DNA from 2 places in the Caballeronia sp. Lep1P3 genome. Region 1 is predicted to be linked to the other one. Evidence: predicted binding sites of a transcription regulator. Region 1 holds the regulator's gene; the other holds the start of a gene.
What was found. The regulator HrcA, encoded in region 1, represses chaperone genes, less so after heat shock. The targets are predictions, from matches to a motif close to TTAGCACTCNNNNNNNNNGAGTGCTAA.
Positions count from the first base shown of each region.

Region 2: a site for HrcA is predicted at 7,053-7,079, ahead of rpoH (RNA polymerase sigma factor RpoH). Genes of this name have one in related genera too.

Region 1 is NZ_CP084265.1:2,661,520-2,670,133, forward strand. Features, by position in the region: gene dnaK (molecular chaperone DnaK) at 1-1,074, opposite strand, end outside; gene LDZ27_RS12460 (thioredoxin family protein) at 1,267-1,650, opposite strand; gene grpE (nucleotide exchange factor GrpE) at 1,670-2,275, opposite strand; gene LDZ27_RS12470 (hypothetical protein) at 2,636-2,797, shown strand; gene LDZ27_RS12475 (RNA-binding S4 domain-containing protein) at 2,769-3,176, opposite strand; gene hemH (ferrochelatase) at 3,214-4,281, opposite strand; gene hrcA (heat-inducible transcriptional repressor HrcA) at 4,410-5,426, opposite strand; gene LDZ27_RS12490 (NAD kinase) at 5,610-6,503, shown strand; gene recN (DNA repair protein RecN) at 6,539-8,191, shown strand; gene glnE (bifunctional [glutamate--ammonia ligase]-adenylyl-L-tyrosine phosphorylase/[glutamate--ammonia-ligase] adenylyltransferase) at 8,207-8,614, opposite strand, start outside.
Region 2 is NZ_CP084265.1:2,826,492-2,835,105, forward strand. Features, by position in the region: gene ftsY (signal recognition particle-docking protein FtsY) at 1-331, shown strand, start outside; gene LDZ27_RS13225 (LysE/ArgO family amino acid transporter) at 379-1,011, opposite strand; gene maiA (maleylacetoacetate isomerase) at 1,008-1,652, opposite strand; gene LDZ27_RS13235 (fumarylacetoacetate hydrolase family protein) at 1,649-2,347, opposite strand; gene ybiB (DNA-binding protein YbiB) at 2,696-3,667, shown strand; gene leuA (2-isopropylmalate synthase) at 4,113-5,765, shown strand; gene LDZ27_RS13250 (nuclear transport factor 2 family protein) at 5,794-6,177, opposite strand; gene LDZ27_RS13255 (acyloxyacyl hydrolase) at 6,223-6,789, opposite strand; gene rpoH (RNA polymerase sigma factor RpoH) at 7,144-8,079, shown strand; gene nagE (N-acetylglucosamine-specific PTS transporter subunit IIBC) at 8,217-8,614, opposite strand, start outside.

The DNA of each region.
Region 1 (8,614 bases):
GAAGAACTCCTTCACCTTCTCCTGCACCTTCGGCATACGCGTCATACCGCCGACGAGAATCACGTCGTCGATTTCGCCGACCTTCACGCCCGCGTCCTTGATCGCGATGCGGCACGGCTCGATGGTGCGCTCGATCAGTTCCTCGACCAGCGCTTCCAGCTTGGCGCGCGTGAACTTGAGGTTCAAGTGCTTCGGACCCGATGCATCCGCCGTGATGTACGGCAGGTTGATGTCGGTCTGCGCCGTGGACGACAACTCGATCTTCGCCTTTTCAGCGGCTTCCTTCAGGCGTTGCAGCGCGAGCACGTCCTTCGACAGATCGACGCCCTGCTCCTTCTTGAACTCGCTGATGATGTAATCGATGATGCGCTGGTCGAAGTCTTCGCCGCCGAGGAACGTGTCGCCGTTCGTCGAGAGCACTTCGAACTGCATTTCGCCGTCGACGTCCGCGATTTCGATGATCGAGATGTCGAACGTGCCGCCGCCCAGGTCGAACACGGCGATCTTGCGGTCGCCCTTTTCGGCCTTGTCGAGGCCGAACGCGAGCGCGGCCGCCGTCGGCTCGTTGATGATGCGCTTGACTTCCAGACCGGCGATGCGGCCCGCGTCCTTCGTTGCCTGACGCTGGCTGTCGTTGAAGTACGCCGGAACCGTGATGACGGCTTCCGTCACCGGCTCGCCGAGGTAGTCTTCAGCGGTCTTCTTCATCTTGCGCAGGACTTCGGCCGAAACCTGCGACGGCGCGAGCTTGCTGCCGTGCGCTTCGACCCAGGCGTCGCCGTTGTCGTGCTTGACGATCTTGTAGGGCATCAGGTTGATGTCCTTCTGCACTTCCTTCTCGTCGAAGCGGCGGCCGATCAGGCGCTTGACCGCGTACAGCGTGTTGCGCGGGTTGGTGACCGACTGACGCTTCGCCGGCGCGCCGACGAGAATCTCGTTGTCGTCCATGTACGCGATGATCGACGGCGTGGTGCGCGCGCCTTCCGCGTTTTCGATGACCTTGACCTGATTGCCTTCCATCAGCGCCACGCAGGAATTCGTGGTGCCGAGGTCGATGCCGATGATTTTGCCCATTTTTTATACTCTCCTAGCTTTGATCGCTTTGGCGCTGCGGCCGGAAAATGCCGGCTTTTGCGGCCGATTCAACGGGCCGAACGCCCAAAATTCATACCTGTACGCAAGATAAGAGCGCGGATTTCGTTTTCAAGACCCTGAATGCGATGCGGTCTATAACTTTTTCGCGCGCCTCGCTCGTCAGACTTGCTTTCACGCTGCGCGAATCTTGGCGCGCGCCGCCGCGACAGCCGCCTCGAACTGCGCGAGGCCGTGCCAGCCGGTCGCGCGGCCGAGCCGCTTGCCGCGGTGAAAGAAAAACCATGTCGGCACGCCGTGCAGCAGGAAGCGGCGGCCAAGCTCGCGGTGCTCGTAGACGTTGCTGTGAAACCACTTCAGCCCGAGCGCGCGGATGGCTTCCGGCTGCGCGAGCATCGCCTTTTTCGCGATTTCGCAATTGAAACAGTCGAGGCCCCAGAAGAACACGACGGCCAGCTCGTCGCCCGCCGACGCGAGGCCGGCGTCGAAACCGGCCGCGTCCAGCTCCTGCATGCCGAAGACGGCGAACGCGGTGGAATCGACGGGCAGGTTGGCCATGAGCGCGCGCCTCGCGGATTTACTTCGGTGCGGCGACCGTGACAAGCGCCGGACGCAGCACGCGATCGGCGATGATGTAGCCTTTTTGCAGCACGGTGACGACCGTGTTCGGCTCCTGATCGGCCGGAACCATCGAGATGGCCTGATGGCGATGCGGGTCGAACTTCTCGCCGACCGGGTTCAGCGCGACGACGCGGCCTTTTTCCAGCGCGCCGGTCAATTGGCGCAGCGTCAGTTCGACGCCTTCGCGCACCTTCGCAAGATCGGTCGACTGATCGGCGAGCGCGGCTTCGAGGCTGTCGAGCACCGGCAGCAGATTCTCCGCGAAGCTCTCGATGGCGAACTTGTGGGCCTTCGCCACGTCTTCCTGACCGCGACGGCGCACGTTCTCGGTTTCCGCCTTCGCGCGCAGAAATTCCTCCTGCAGCGCGGCGGCCTTGGCCTGCGCCTCGGCGAGCGCGGTTTCAGTGGCGTTCGACGCGGCTTGCGGCGCGGCGTCGGCGGCCGACGGCGCTTCAGCGGCAGCGGCTTGCGTGGTTGCCTGATTCAGGTCGGCGGCCTGGCGCGCGTTTTCGTCGGCGGGCGTCGCGTTCTGGCTCGCTGAATTCTCTTGCGTGTTTTCCATGTCGCTGAATGTTATTGCTGTGAGTGGATGGGATACGAAGCGCTCGCCCGGTTCCGGTCGCCACGCTTCTCGCACTAGCCGCCGAAATTGGGGCTACGGACACGTTTTCAAGGCTTTGTCCGACGAAATTTGCGCGTCCAGTGTGCCATCGGTGCGTTGCGGGAAATACGCGGTAACGGACGTTTCGTCGCATCGAACGAAATGAGATTGAGGGAATGCGGCCGCTCGCCTACACTTCGAAGAAGCACCGCAGGAGACACGTTAACCCTAATCCTACGAATGCTTCAAACCGCTTACGCCTTGCCCGTTTCCTGATCCTCGTGCGGTCCTCCGACCGCCCAGCCCGCTCGCGGGGGTGCCATGAAACTGACCTTTGTCATCGCGGTGGTCGCCCTGGTACTCGTCGCGGGAACCACCACCATCTGCATGTCCGGCGCACTGACCGCCCGTACCACCGAGTACGGCGGCGTTCACGCGACAGTCGAAGAATTCTTCAATCCGAACCTGAAAATTTGTCGATGACGCGGCGGTCCCGCTTCGTCGGCCTGCCTTGCATGCCGGCCGCCGGCTCGCGGTAGGTCTTGCGCCGCTCCGCTTCGGCGAGCCGCTTCGTGCGCCCTTCGTCGGTTTCGGAATAGAGCGTCTGCGCGACCGGCGCGGGGCCGCGCACATCGCAGATTCGGAGCACTTGCACTTGCCACACGATCCGCTCGATATCGATCTCGACGATATCGCCCACGCGCACGTCCTTCGACGGTTTCACGTTCGCGCCACCGATTTTCACGCGGCCTTTTTCGACCGCATCGCTCGCAAGCGACCGCGTCTTGAAGAAACGCGCCGCCCATAACCACTTGTCGATGCGCAGACGCGCGCCGGGTTCCGTCGAAATCTTGTAGTTCATCGTGAATCTCTTGCAGCTTGGCAGACAGGGCCGAAATTCAGGCCGCGACCGTTGCCGGTTGCGCGGCCTGCACCGGCCATCCTTGCAGATGTTGTGCCGCGATCTCGCCGATCGCCTTGATCCACGCCGGCGACGCGTTCAGGCACGGAATGCGGTGAAAATGCTTGCCGCCCGCCTTCAGAAACTCATCGCGCACTTCCATGCCGATTTCCTCGATCGTCTCCAGGCAGTCCGCCGTGAAGCCGGGGCAGAACACGTCCACGCGCGCGACGCCGCCCGCGCCGAGTTCCGCGAGCGTCGGCGCGGTGTACGGCTGGAGCCATTCCGCGCGGCCAAAGCGCGACTGAAACGTCACGCGGCATTCCACCGGCGTGAGCCCGAGCGCCGACGCGAGGAGCGATCCCGTCAGCTGACATTGGTCGTGGTAAGGATCGCCCAGGTCCATCGTGCGCTTGGGCACGCCGTGAAAGCTCAAAACGAGTTTGTCGCCGGCGGCGAAATCGGGCTGACCGTGCAGCCGCCAATACTCGCGCACCTGTTCCGCGAGCGCCGCGATGTACGCCGGATGATCCGCGTAATGGCGAATGGTGCGAATTTCCGGCTGATTGCGCACGCGCTTGAGCGCGGTGAAGGCGTCGTCGAAGGCGGTGGCCGTGGTCGACGACGAGTACTGCGGATACATCGGCAGAAGCAGAATGCGCTCGGCGCCTTCGAGCTTCAGTTGATTGAGCATCGCGCCGATGCCGGGCGTACCGTAGCGCATCGCGTAATCGACGATCACCTGATAATCATTCGCCGCGAAAAGCCGCCGCAACGCCTCGACCTGCCGCTCCGTATAGACGCGCAGCGGCGAGCCTTCCGCCATCCAGACCTGCGCGTACTTCCTGGCAGATGCGCGAGCGCGAAACGGAAGAATCGCGCCGCGCAAGATGACTTGCCATATCAAAGCCGGAATTTCGACGACACGCGGATCGGACAGGAACTGCGTCAGATACTTGCGCACCGCCCGCGGCGTGGGCGCGTCCGGCGTGCCGAGGTTGATCAGCAGCACTGCGACGCGATGCGAAGCGCTGGGCTGCGAGGGCAACTCGAGGTCGAAACGCATAGGGCAAGGCGGCCGGAAGTCATCGAAAGGTGAAGGCCATTATAGCGGCGCGTTTCTGCGCGCATCATCGGCCGAACGGCCTAGTGGCGCGCGGCCGGACCGCGCGGCAAGATGCCCGCAGGCCTGCGCTACTGCTGGCTGAGCGACATCGAAAGGAGGCGCGCGGTGATATCGACGATGGGAATGACGCGGTTGTACGCCATGCGCGTCGGGCCGATCACGCCGAGCGTGCCGACGATCTTTCCATTCACTTCATACGGCGCGGTGACGACGCTCATCTCTTCTATCGGCACGAGATTCGACTCGCCGCCGATGAAGATTTGCACGCCCTGCGCGTGGCTCGACACGTCCAGCAATTGCAGCAGGCTCGTCTTCTGGTCGAAGAGGTCGAAGAGCTTGCGCAGCCGCGCCATGTCGGACGAAAGGTCCGCCACTTCCAGCAGATTGCGCTCGCCGGAAATGAGCACGGTCTCGCCCGGATCGGTTTCGGCGGTGCTCGCGACGACGGCCGCCTGCATCAGCGTGGTCATGTCGCCGCGAATCTGGTCGATTTCCTCGCGCAGCCGGCGGCGCACTTCGTCGAAGGACAGGCCCGCGAAATGCGCGTTGATGTAATTGGAGGCTTCGGTGAGCTGCCCGGGCGTGTAGTCGCGCTGCGTCGCCATCATGCGGTTCTGGACGTCGCCCTCGGGCGTCACGATGATGAGCAGAATGCGCTTGTCCGACAGCCTCATGAACTCGATCTGCTTGAACATGTGGCTGCGCCGGGGCGTGAGGATCACACCCGCGAACGACGACAGGCTCGACAGCACGCTCGCCGCCGCCGCGACAATCTTCTGCGGCTCCTGGCCCTGCAGCCGCGTCTTGACGGCGGTGGTCATCGCCTCGTCCTGCGGCGCCTCGACGGTGAGCATCGTGTCGACGAAGAGCCGGTAGCCGCGCGGCGTGGGAATGCGCCCCGCCGACGTATGCGGACTGGCGACGAGGCCCAGGTCCTCGAGGTCCGACATCACGTTGCGGATGGTGGCGGGACTGAGTTCGAGACCGGAGTGGCGTGATAACGTGCGCGAACCGACCGGCTGACCTTCGGCGATGTAGCGCTCGATCAACGTTTTCAGGAGGGTTTGTGCACGAGGGTCTAGCATGGGCAAATTTTAACGCAACGTGTCAGGGCGCGGCCGCTCGTTCGAGCCGTTTCGGGGAGCCTCGCGCCGCTTGCCGATCGCGCGGACCGCTCGATGTCCGCTCCATTCTAGCGATAAACCAGACGCGGCTCGCCGCCCGCCGCAACCGTTCTTTTCGCATTCGACCTATGGTGTAATGCCGGCATGGAAATTGGCCAATTCAAGACCGTTGCCCTTGTCGGGCGAACCAACACGCCCGGTATCGAGGCGCCGCTACGATCGCTCGCGGAGCACATTGCGAACCAGGGCTTCGACGTCGTGTTCGAAGCCGGCACCGCGAAAGACGTCGGCGTGACGGAATACCCGGCGTTGTCCATCGCCGAGATCGGGGCGCGCGCGGATGTCGCCGTCGTGCTCGGCGGCGACGGCACCATGCTCGGCGTCGGCCGCCAGCTCGCGCCGTACAGGACGCCGCTCATCGGCGTGAACCACGGGCGGCTCGGCTTCATCACGGACATCCCGCTCAAGGAAATGCGCGAACGCGTGCCGCAGATGCTCGCGGGCCAGTTCGAACGCGAGGAGCGCACGCTGCTCGAAGCGCGCATCGTGCGCAACGACAAGCCGATCTACCACGCGCTCGCCTTCAACGATGTCGTCGTGAATCGCAGCGGCTTTTCCGGCATGGCGGAGCTGCGCGTCTCGGTGGACGGCCACTTCATGTACAACCAGCGCTCGGACGGGCTGATCGTCGCGACGCCGACCGGCTCCACCGCTTACGCGCTGTCGTCCACAGGGCCGATTCTGCATCCGCAATTGCAGGGCTTCGTGCTCGTGCCGATTGCGCCGCATTCGCTCTCGAACCGTCCGATCGTTCTGCCCGACGATTCGAAAGTCACCATTCAGATCATCGGCGGGCGCGACGTGAACGTGAACTTCGACATGCAATCGTTCACCGCCGTCGAACTGAACGACGCGATCGAGGTGCGGCGCTCGCGTCATACCGTGCCGGTGCTGCATCCGGTCGGCTACAGCACCTACGCCACGCTGCGCAAGAAACTGCACTGGAACGAGCATCCTTCGCAGGACTCGTCCGTCTGACCCGCACAACCTAGCCGAACCCTTCCGAAGCGTCCATGCTCCGTCATCTCTCCATTCGAGACTTCGTCATCGTCGCCGCGCTCGACATCGAATTCGATTCGGGCTTCACGGTCTTTTCGGGTGAAACCGGCGCGGGCAAGTCGATCCTAATCGACGCCCTCGCCCTCACGCTCGGCGCGCGCGCCGATGCGAGCGTCGTGCGCACCGGCGAGGCACGCGCGGACATCACCGCAGAGTTTTCCACGTATGCGCAGGTCGTCCGCTGGCTCGAAGATCACGCGCTCTCGCAGGACGGCGACACGGTCATGCTGCGCCGCGTGATCGATTCGGGCGGACGCTCGCGCGCGTTCATCAACGGCACGCCGGCCACGCTCGCGCAGTTGCGCGAAGTGGGCGAAATGCTCGTCGATATTCACGGCCAGCATGCGCATCAGTTATTGATGCGGCCGGACGCCCAACGCGAACTCTTCGACACGCACGCGGGCCTCGTCGATACGGCGAGCGCCGTCAATCGCGCATGGCGTGCGTGGCGCGAGGCGCAGCAGGCCGTCGAAGCCGCGCAGAGCCGCGACCGCGAACTGCAGCTCGAACGCGAGCGGCTCGCGTGGCAATTGAGCGAATTCGACAAGCTCGCGCCGCAGCCGGGCGAATGGGAGGAAGTGAGCGCGGAGCATCATCGGCTCTCGCATTCGGCAAGTCTCATCGACGGCGTGCAAAGCGCGCTTGCCGCCCTTTCCGAATCCGACGACGCGATGATCTCCAAGCTCGGCGCGATCATTTCGAAGGTGCGCGGCCTCGCGGATATGGACCCGGCGCTCGGGGACGTGCTCGCCTCGCTCGAACCCGCCGAAATTCAGCTGCAGGAAGCGTCATATTCGCTGTCGCATTACGCGCAGCGGCTCGAACTCGATCCCGATCGGCTCGCGCAAGTCGAAAGGCGCATGGATCAACTGCACTCGACCGCGCGCAAGTTCCGCCTTCAACCGGAATCGCTGCCGGAAGAACACGAGTTGCGCCGCCGTCAGCTTGCCGAACTCGACGCCGCCGCCGATCTCGACGCGCTCAACGCCGCCGCCGACAAAGCGAAGAAGGCGTATCTGGCGCAAGCGCAGGTGCTTTCGAAGGCGCGCGCGAAGGCGGCGAAAGCGCTGTCGCAAGCCGTCACCGGAGGCATGCAGGAATTGTCGATGGCGGGCGGCAGCTTCGAAGTCGCGCTCGTGCCGCTCGAGGAAGGCGGCGCGAACGGGCTGGAGCAAATCGAGTTCAGGGTCGCCGGTCACGCGGGTGTCGCGCTGCGTCCGCTCGCGAAAGTGGCTTCGGGCGGCGAACTGGCGCGCATCAGCTTGGCGCTCGCCGTGATCGCGAGCACCGCGAGCCCAACGCCCACGCTGATCTTCGACGAAGTGGACACCGGCATCGGCGGCGGCGTCGCGGAAGTGGTCGGGCGGCTGCTGCATCAACTCGGGCGCGACCGTCAGGTGTTGTGCGTCACGCATTTGCCGCAAGTGGCCGCGCGCGGCGACCGGCATTTTCAGGTGGCGAAGTCTTCCGACGATGCCGGCGGCACGGTCAGCACCGTCACGCCGCTCGACAAGTCGAAACGCATCGAGGAAGTCGCGCGCATGCTCGGCGGTCTGGAAATCACCGCGACCACGCGCAAACACGCGAAGGAAATGCTCGCCGCGTAGGCGTTGCGGCGCGGCTCACGCCTCGCCGCCGAATACGCGCCTCCACAGACCCGTCACCGCCTCGCGCTCGCGTCGCACGACAGCCGGCGCGACGCGCGCCTTCTCCATGCCGTCGAGCCGCAGCGTGTGCTGCAGCTTCCGGTAATGCCGGTAGGCCGCGCCGATTTCCTCGGCGCCGTCGCTGGAAATCAGCCCGCTTTGCGCCGCAATCTTCAGGAGCGTGATGTTCCCGGCATTGCGCAAGAACGCGCGATGCTCCCGCGCATGCAGCAACACCCAGTACTGCACGATGAATTCGATATCGACCATGCCGCCGCGATCGTGCTTGAGATCGAAGAGTTCGGTGCGATTCGGGTGCCCCGCCGCCACGCGTTCGCGCATCGCGACGATCTCGCGTGCAAGCGACGCCGCATCGCGCTCCAT
Region 2 (8,614 bases), 160 kb from region 1:
CCGGCTACCGACACAGCTTCATCTCATGGAAGAGTTGCGCAAGGTCCGGCGCGTCGTTGCGAAGGCGATGCCCGACGCGCCGCATGAAGTGCTGCTCGTCATCGATGCGAACACCGGTCAGAACGCGCTCGCGCAAGTGAAGGCATTCGACGACGCGCTCGGACTCACCGGCCTCATCGTGACGAAGCTGGACGGCACCGCGAAAGGCGGCATCCTCGCCGCCATCGCGCGGCAGCGGCCGATTCCGGTGTACTTCATCGGCGTCGGCGAAAAGGTCGAAGATTTGCAGCCCTTCAAGGCCGACGAATTCGCCGACGCTCTGCTCGGCTGAAGATAAAAAAGGCGTCCCTCGGGACGCCTTTTTTGCATCGGCACGTTTTAGCGCGAGAACACCAGCGCCGCCGCAATCCACCACATCACGCAGCCCACGATCACATCGAGCACGCGCCACGAGACGTCTTTCTGGAACCACGGCTCCAGAAGCCGCGCGCCGTAGCCGAGCGCCGTGAACCACACGATCGACGAACACATCGCGCCCGCCGCGAACCACGCGCTGCCCGGCCACGCGTGGCGCGCGCCGATGCCGCCCAGCAGCACGACGGTATCGAGATAGACGTGCGGGTTCAGCAGCGACAGCGCGAGCACCGTGGACGCCGCGCCCATTGCCGTTTGCGAATCGCCGTCGGAGGCGTCCAGGTGGCCCGGTCCGCGCCATGCCGCGAGAAAGGCGCGCAGGCCGTAAAGAAACACGAACGCCGCGCCCGCCCAGCGAATCACTTCCAGCAGAAACGGCGCACGCGCGATGAGCGCGCCCATTCCGCCGACGCCCAGCGCGATCAGCATGACATCGATGAACGCGCAAATCGCCACGACGATGCCCACATGCCGCCGCTTCAAGCCTTGCCGCAGCACGAACGCGTTCTGCGCGCCGATCGCGACGATCAGGCTCGCCCCCAGTCCCGCGCCCGCCAGATAACTCGACAGCGCTCCCGCAGAAACCGCCGCCGTCATTCCGCGTCCGGCTGTTGTGCCGGCGCAGCCCGCGCAAAGGCGTCGATTCCGTTGGCGTAGTCGGCGATGCGCTCGATCGTCGGATAAGGCGCGAGGTCGATGCCAAAGCGCCGCGCGTTAAACACTTGCGGCACGATGCACAGATCGGCGATGGTCGGCGTATCGCCGAAAGTCAGCTTGCCGACGCGCGAATCGCCGGCGAGCCGCTTTTCGAGCGTGGCGAAGCCCGCTTCCACCCAATGCCGATACCACGCGTCCTTCGCTTCGTCCGGCACCTTCACCTGATGCTTCAGGTACTTGAGCACGCGCAGATTGTCGAGCGGATGGATTTCGCACGCGATCTGCAGCGCGACCGAGCGCACGAACGCGCGATCGGACGGACCGCGCGGCAGCATCGGCGGCTCGGGATGCGTCTCTTCGAGATACTCGAGGATCGCGAGCGACTGCGTGAGGACGTCGCCGCCATCGACGAGCGCCGGCACGATGCCGTCTGGATTGACCGCGCGATATTCCGGCTTCAGTTGCTGGCCGCCTTCGCGCAGAAGATGGACGGCCTCGTATTCGTAATCGAGGCCCTTGAGATTCAGCGCGATACGCACGCGATACGCAGCCGAGCTGCGAAAGTAGCTGTACAGCTTCATACGACGCGCACTGAGAATTCGCCGATGCCGTCCACGCCGCCCGTCAGGAGATCGCCCTTCACGACCGCGCCGACGCCTTCGGGCGTGCCGGTGAAGATGAGATCGCCGGGAAAGAGTTCGAAGAGCGTCGAGAGATAGGCGATGGTTTCGCCCACGGACCAGATCAGTTGCGAGATGTCCGAGCGCTGCTTTTCCGCTCCGTTGACGGTGAGCCAGATCGCGCTTTTTTCCAGATGCCCGACCTTCGATACCGGATGGATCGGGCCGAGCGGCGCGGAATGATCGAAGCCTTTCGCGGTATCCCACGGACGGCCGAGCTTCTTCGCTTCGGCTTGCAGGTCGCGACGCGTCATGTCGAGGCCGAGCGCGTAGCCGTACACGTAGTCGAGCGCCTGGCCGGCGGGAATATCCTTGCCCTGTTTGCCGATGGCCGCGACGAGCTCCATCTCGAAGTGCAGGTTTTTAGTCTGCGGCGGATAAGGGAATTCGCCCGTCGCGCCGGGTGCGACGTACAGCACGGCATCGGCGGGCTTGCTGAAGAAGAAAGGCGGCTCGCGATCCGGATCGTGGCCCATTTCGCGCGCGTGCGCTTCGTAGTTGCGTCCGACGCAGTAGACGCGGCGCACGGGAAACTGCTCGCTGGAACCCGCAACCGGCACGGCCGCTGCCGGCGCCGGGGGAAACACGTAAGTCATCCTGTTCTCCTGTTGGCCGGACGCTGCGCTCGCTGGCAACGTCCATCCGATGTTATTCGCTCGCCGACGCGCGCCCACGTGCAGCCGGCCGGAAGAGCGAGTGTAACGTGCGCGCGCGAATCGTGGCGAGCCTTGTCCGGCGCGGGCGCGCGAGCTTTCGGCTGGCCTTCGCGAATCGGTCCATGCGCCGCGCCGACGCATCCGGCGCGACGCGATGTTCGTCACCGGAAGGCCGCCGAAGCTTGCAAGCGGCGCTCAAATGCGATACTCAGAGACATTCCCGCCTCTCGACTCGCGACGGCGCCGCCCACGACCCCGGAACTGAACCCCCGTCCGCGCACGCATCCGATGACCGACATTCCAGCCCCTTCTTTCTCCTGCGCACGCTATATCAAGGAAATCGGCCGCGGCCCCAACGGCGCGCGCGCGCTGTCCCGCGACGACACCTACTCGCTCTACGAGGCCATGCTCGACGGCCGCGTGTCCGATATCGAACTGGGCGCGGTGCTGCTCGCCTATCGCGTCAAGGGCGAGACCGCCGCCGAACTCGCCGCGATGCTCGCGGCAGCGCATGCTTCGTTCGAGCCGCTACACGTTCAGGAAGGCCGCGAACATGCGCGTCCGGTGTCGATCCCGAGCTATAACGGCGCGCGCAAGCAACCGAACCTGACGCCGCTGCTCGCGCTCCTGCTCGCGCGCGAGGGCGTGCCGGTGCTCGTGCACGGCGTCGCCGACGACCCCAGCCGCGTGACGAGCGCCGAGATCTTCGCGGAACTCGGCATCCCGCACAGGGCATCGCGCGATGAAATCGAGGACAACCTCGCGTCGCGCCGGCTCGCCTTCGCGCCGATCGACTCGCTCGCGCCCAAGCTCGCACGTTTGCTCGAACTGCGGCGCGTGATGGGCGTGCGCAACTCGACGCACACGCTCGTCAAGATTCTTCAGCCGTTCGCGGAACCGGGGCTGAGGCTCGTCAACTATACGCATCCGGAGTATCGCGACAGCCTGACGCAGCTTTTCACCGAGCATCCGGAGGCCGCGCAAGGCGGCGCGCTGCTTGCGCGCGGGACCGAAGGCGAAGCTGTCGCCGACACGCGCCGTCAGGTGCAGATCGACTGGTTTCACGACGGCCGCGCCGAAACGCTCGTCTCATCCGAACGTTCGCAGGCGGATGCGCCCGCCATCGAACTGCCGGAATCACTCGATGCGGCGACCACCGCGCGCTGGATCGAAGACGTGATGCGCGGCGATGTGCCCGTGCCGCCGGCGGTTGCGCGTCAGGTCGAACTGATCGCGGATATCGTGCGCAAGCCGGTCTAGCGCTTCGCCGCACGCATTTGACACGCGCTCCAACGCTGGTTTAAAGTGGACCGATGCGTTTCACCCAGCCTTCCTCCCTCCGAATTATTTCGGGCCGCCTAGCGCGGCCCCTATCGCTACGTCTAGCGTAAGTCGCCGGACGTAGCGCCGTGCGTCGCGGGGTCTTCCCAGCACGCGCGGTCCTCCCAGCAGTTCCCGCAGTTCCTTTCCTTACACTTGTAGTCGTCAGCTTTCCGTTCGCGCATCCCGCGAAACGAGAACGCGAGGGTCACATGCACGCTGCTTCGCGCACGTTCACGTTGGTCGCAGGCGTCACCGTCGCCGGTGCGCAATGGGATCGCGCGCGTGTCGGCGCATCGGACGCATCGCGCCGCAGCCGGCCAGCCGCCGGCCACGGCCGCTCTCGCAGACGCTACGCAAACCGTCCTACGAGAGACCGACGATCATGATGCCGAGCCCCGCCGCGAAATACCGTCCGTTCCCGCAAGTCCGTCTGCAAGGCCGCCGCTGGCCGAACCGCACGATCGAGAAAGCGCCCGTCTGGATGAGCACCGATCTGCGCGACGGCAATCAGTCGCTGATCGAGCCGATGAGCATTGCCGCCAAGCTCGAATTCTTCGAGATGCTGGTCGCGACGGGGTTCAAGGAAATCGAGGTGGGGTTCCCGTCGGCATCGCAGACGGATTTCGACTTCGTTCGCACGCTGATCGACGAGAAGCGCATTCCCGATGACGTGACCATCGAAGTGCTCGTGCAGTCGCGCCGCGAGCTGATCGAGCGCACGTTCCAGGCGGTCGAAGGCGCGGGCAAGGTGATCGTGCATCTGTACAACGCGATCGCGCCGTCGTTCCGACGGATCGTCTTCAATCAGTCGAAAGAAGAGGTGAAGGCGCTCGCCGTCGAAGGCACGCGCATCATCAAGGAATGCGCGGCGGCGCGGCCCGGCACGCGCTGGACTTACCAGTATTCGCCCGAGACGTTCAGCATGACGGAGTTGCCGTTCGCGCGCGAAGTCTGCGATGCCGTCGCGCAAATGTGGCGTCCGACGCCCGATCACAAGATGATCGTGAACCTGCCCGCGACGGTCGAAGCGGCGACGCCCAATGTGTTCGCCGACCAGATCGAGTGGATGGACCGCAATCTCGGCTTTCGCGACAGCATCGTGTTGTCGGTGCATCCGCATAACGATCGCGGCACGGCGGTCGCCGCGGCCGAGCTGGCGCTGCTCGCGGGCGCCGAACGCGTCGAAGGGTGTCTCTTCGGCAACGGCGAGCGCACGGGCAATGTCGATCTCGTGACGCTCGCGCTGAATCTCTACACGCAAGGCGTCGATCCCGGCCTCGATTTCTCGGACATTGATGCGGTGCGCCGCGTCGTCGAGCGCTGCAATCGGCTTCCGGTGCATCCGCGCCATCCGTATGCCGGCGATCTCGTATTCACCGCGTTTTCCGGTTCGCATCAGGACGCGATCCGCAAGGGGTTCGCGCAGCGCGTGCCCGGCACGCCGTGGGACGTGCCGTACTTGCCCATCGATCCCGCCGATCTCGGCCGCAGCTACGACGCCGTGATTCGCGTGAACAGTCAGTCCGGCAAGGGCGGCGCGACGTATCTGCTCGAGCGCGGGCTCGGCTTTACGCCGCCACGCCGCGTGCAGATCGAGTTCAGCCACGCGGTGCAGGCGCTCGCCGACGCATCCGGCGAGGAAATCACCGGCGACGCGATCTGCGCCCTCTTCAAGCGCGAATATTTCGATGCGGGCGGTGAGGTTTCGCGCGTCGATGCGTCGACGCTCTCGGCGTTCGGACGGCGCATCGCGATGCCTTCTGCATCGAACGTCGCGAGCGAGGAGCACTACGCGCAGGCGGCGGCCTCGTGTCTCGATGTGGGCGCGGGCGTGAGCTGGTTCGAATCGACGCTGACGGCGAGCGGCGATACGGCGGTGTTCGTCGGCTGCCGCTTCGGCGACGAACCGACGCGCTTCGGCGTCGCGGTGCACGCGAATCCGGCGCTCGCGATCGTCGATGCGGTGGTGAGCGCGGTCAATCGCTCGAAGCGGATCGTGGAGAACCGGCGGCAGGACGAGGCGGTGGAAGCCTGACGCGACAGCCTGCGCCCGGCGGCGCGCGTCATTCGAGCGCGACGCGTGTCGCCTGCAGAGCGAGCAGCAGCCATTGGCCGTCGGTCTGAACGTGAATGGCCGTGTAAGCGATTGGAAACAGCAGCGCGCCGTTCTTCGATTCCATCTCGATCAGCACGCGTCCCGCGACGAGGCAACCGTCGCGGCCGGCTGGAATCACGTCCTGCGACTGGATCTCGATCTGGCGGTAGCGGCGGCGGCCCGCCGTGATGGCGTCGATGAACTGACGCTTGGTTTCGCGCTTGCCGTTGGTGTGGACGTAGCTGACGTTCTCGGCCAGCAACGCTTCGAGCGTCGCGCCGTCGCCTTCCACCATCGCACGGAAACGGTCGCGCTCGAGGCCGCGGATGGCCTCCAGGGTCTTTGCCGGCATCTGTCGGTTCCCCTTGCGTCGAGGAACCGATGCGCCGGCGCCTCGTCAGAAGTTGTATTGCAGATATAGCTGGCTGAAATTTATACCAGGATTGGGCTCTTTGATACTCGCGTTCGAGAGATGCTGGAAGCGGAATCCGGCCTGATAATTCTGTTTCTCGCCGAAGATCGCGCCGACGCCGACCATGTCCGCGAACTGGAACGCCGACGACACCGTGAAGTTCTCGGTGATGCGCGCGTGCGAAAGCAGCCGCACGCCCACGCCCGCCTCGACGAACGGCCGGATATAGCCGGAACTCTTCACGAAGCGCAGGACCGGCGTGACGCCGAATTCCCAGACGTTCGGATTGACCGCGTTGCTTTCCTTCGTGTGCCAATAGGCGACGTGGCCTTCGCCAAGCAACGTGAAGTGGAACCCGCCGATCTCCCACCACGTCAGATCCGGGTCCCAGACGACGCCGAGGTCGGCTTTCTTGAAGTCGTGGTTCGCCACGCCGCCGGCTATCTGGAGGCCGAAGCGGTCGGCGTGCGCCGCCGCCGAAGCGAGGCCGAGCGAAAGCGCAATTGCGCCGCGAGACAACAAACTGCGCCAGAGAGCTTTGTTTTTCTGCATGAGCGCCCCATTTATGGGTTGTGTTGCACGTCCGCCGAGCGGTGGTTCGGCGCATTGTATTTCGACTGACAGATATTTGCACAATCGCCCTTTCTCGACGCATTTAATTGAATTATTGCGCGCCGCCACGAACAAAACGGTAATTCGTTCGAATTTATCGGGCACTTCGGTAAGTTCGACATCATCGACCGCGCTTCGCGCCTATCAATCTCACAAAGTCGATAGCTTTGTGGGAACTCTCACATTTCGTTGCCCTCTAACACTTAGCACTCACTTGACGGGAGTGCTAATATCGTGACTGGCCTGTTGTCGCCGTTCGGCAGCAGGCGATACGTTGAAAAGGAGCTTATGAGCGTGACCAATGCGATGACCCTTCCGAATGTTGTAGGCGCGGCACCTGCCAAGGCATCTTCGGCAGGCGCGCTGACGTACGCACAGTCGTCGATGCTGACCGGTCAGATCGGCAACATCGATTCCTATATACAAGCAGTGAACCGCATTCCGATGCTGTCGCCGGCAGAGGAACGTCAGTACGCCACCGAATATCGCGAACACGGCAGCCTGTACGCGGCGCAGCAACTGGTGCTGTCGCACCTGCGTCTCGTCGTGTCGATCGCCCGCAATTATCTGGGCTACGGCCTGCCGCACGCGGACCTGATCCAGGAAGGCAATATCGGTCTGATGAAGGCCGTGAAGCGCTTCGACCCGGAGCAAAACGTGCGCCTCGTGTCCTACGCGATGCACTGGATCAAGGCCGAGATTCACGAGTACATCCTGCGCAACTGGCGCATGGTGAAGGTCGCGACGACCAAGGCGCAGCGCAAGCTGTTCTTCAACCTGCGCAGCCACAAGACCGGTCACGCGGCGTTCACGCCGGGCGAGATCGAAGGTCTCGCGAGCGAGCTGAACGTGAAGCGCGAGGAAGTCGCGGAGATGGAAACGCGTCTGTCCGGCGGCGACATCGCGCTGGAAGGCCAGGTCGAGGACGGCGAGGAAGCGTTCGCGCCTATCGCCTATCTCGCGGACTCGCATAACGAGCCGACGAACGTGATCGCCTCGCGCCAGTTCGACAAGCTGCAAAGCGACGGCCTCTCGACCGCGCTCGAATCGCTCGACGAACGCAGCCGCCGCATCATCAAGGCGCGCTGGCTGGATGTCGAAGACGACGGCTCGGGCGGCAAGACGCTGCACGAACTGGCCGACGAATTCGGCGTGTCGGCGGAGCGCATTCGCCAGATCGAGGCGAGCGCGATGAAGAAGATGCGCACCGCGCTGCACGACTACGCGTAACGCTTCAGGCAAGACTTAGCAGGAACCTTCGAGCCCCGCTGTCGAAAGACAGCGGGGTTTTTCTTTGCCCGCCGCGTGCGGAAAAGAAAAACGGCGCCCGAAGGCGCCGTTTCTGCATGAACGACCGCTCGGCCGGATCAGGCCGGCATCGGTGCCGCGCCGCCGCCGTTGCCGGACAGCCGCGTGGCCATCTGAGCCGCATAACGCTGCGCCGCCGAACCCACGACGATGTGGAACGTATCCGCCGATACCCACGCCACATCCAGTTGCGACAGGCGCTGCTTATCGACCGCCGAAGGGTCGCGCACGACCACGCGCAGGCGCGTCTGCGCCACGGCATCGAGGGAAGCGACGTTCGTCGCGCCGCCGAAAACGGCGAGCCAGCGCAGCGGGTCCGGATCGAGCGGGCCGGCGGTCTGATCGACGGCGCCTGCCGCCGCCACCGTGGGCTGCGCCGGAGCCGACGAAGCCGGCGTCGCGCCGCGCGTCGACGAATGCTCGAGTTCGCCGCGAATTTCATCGGCGATCAAGTCCG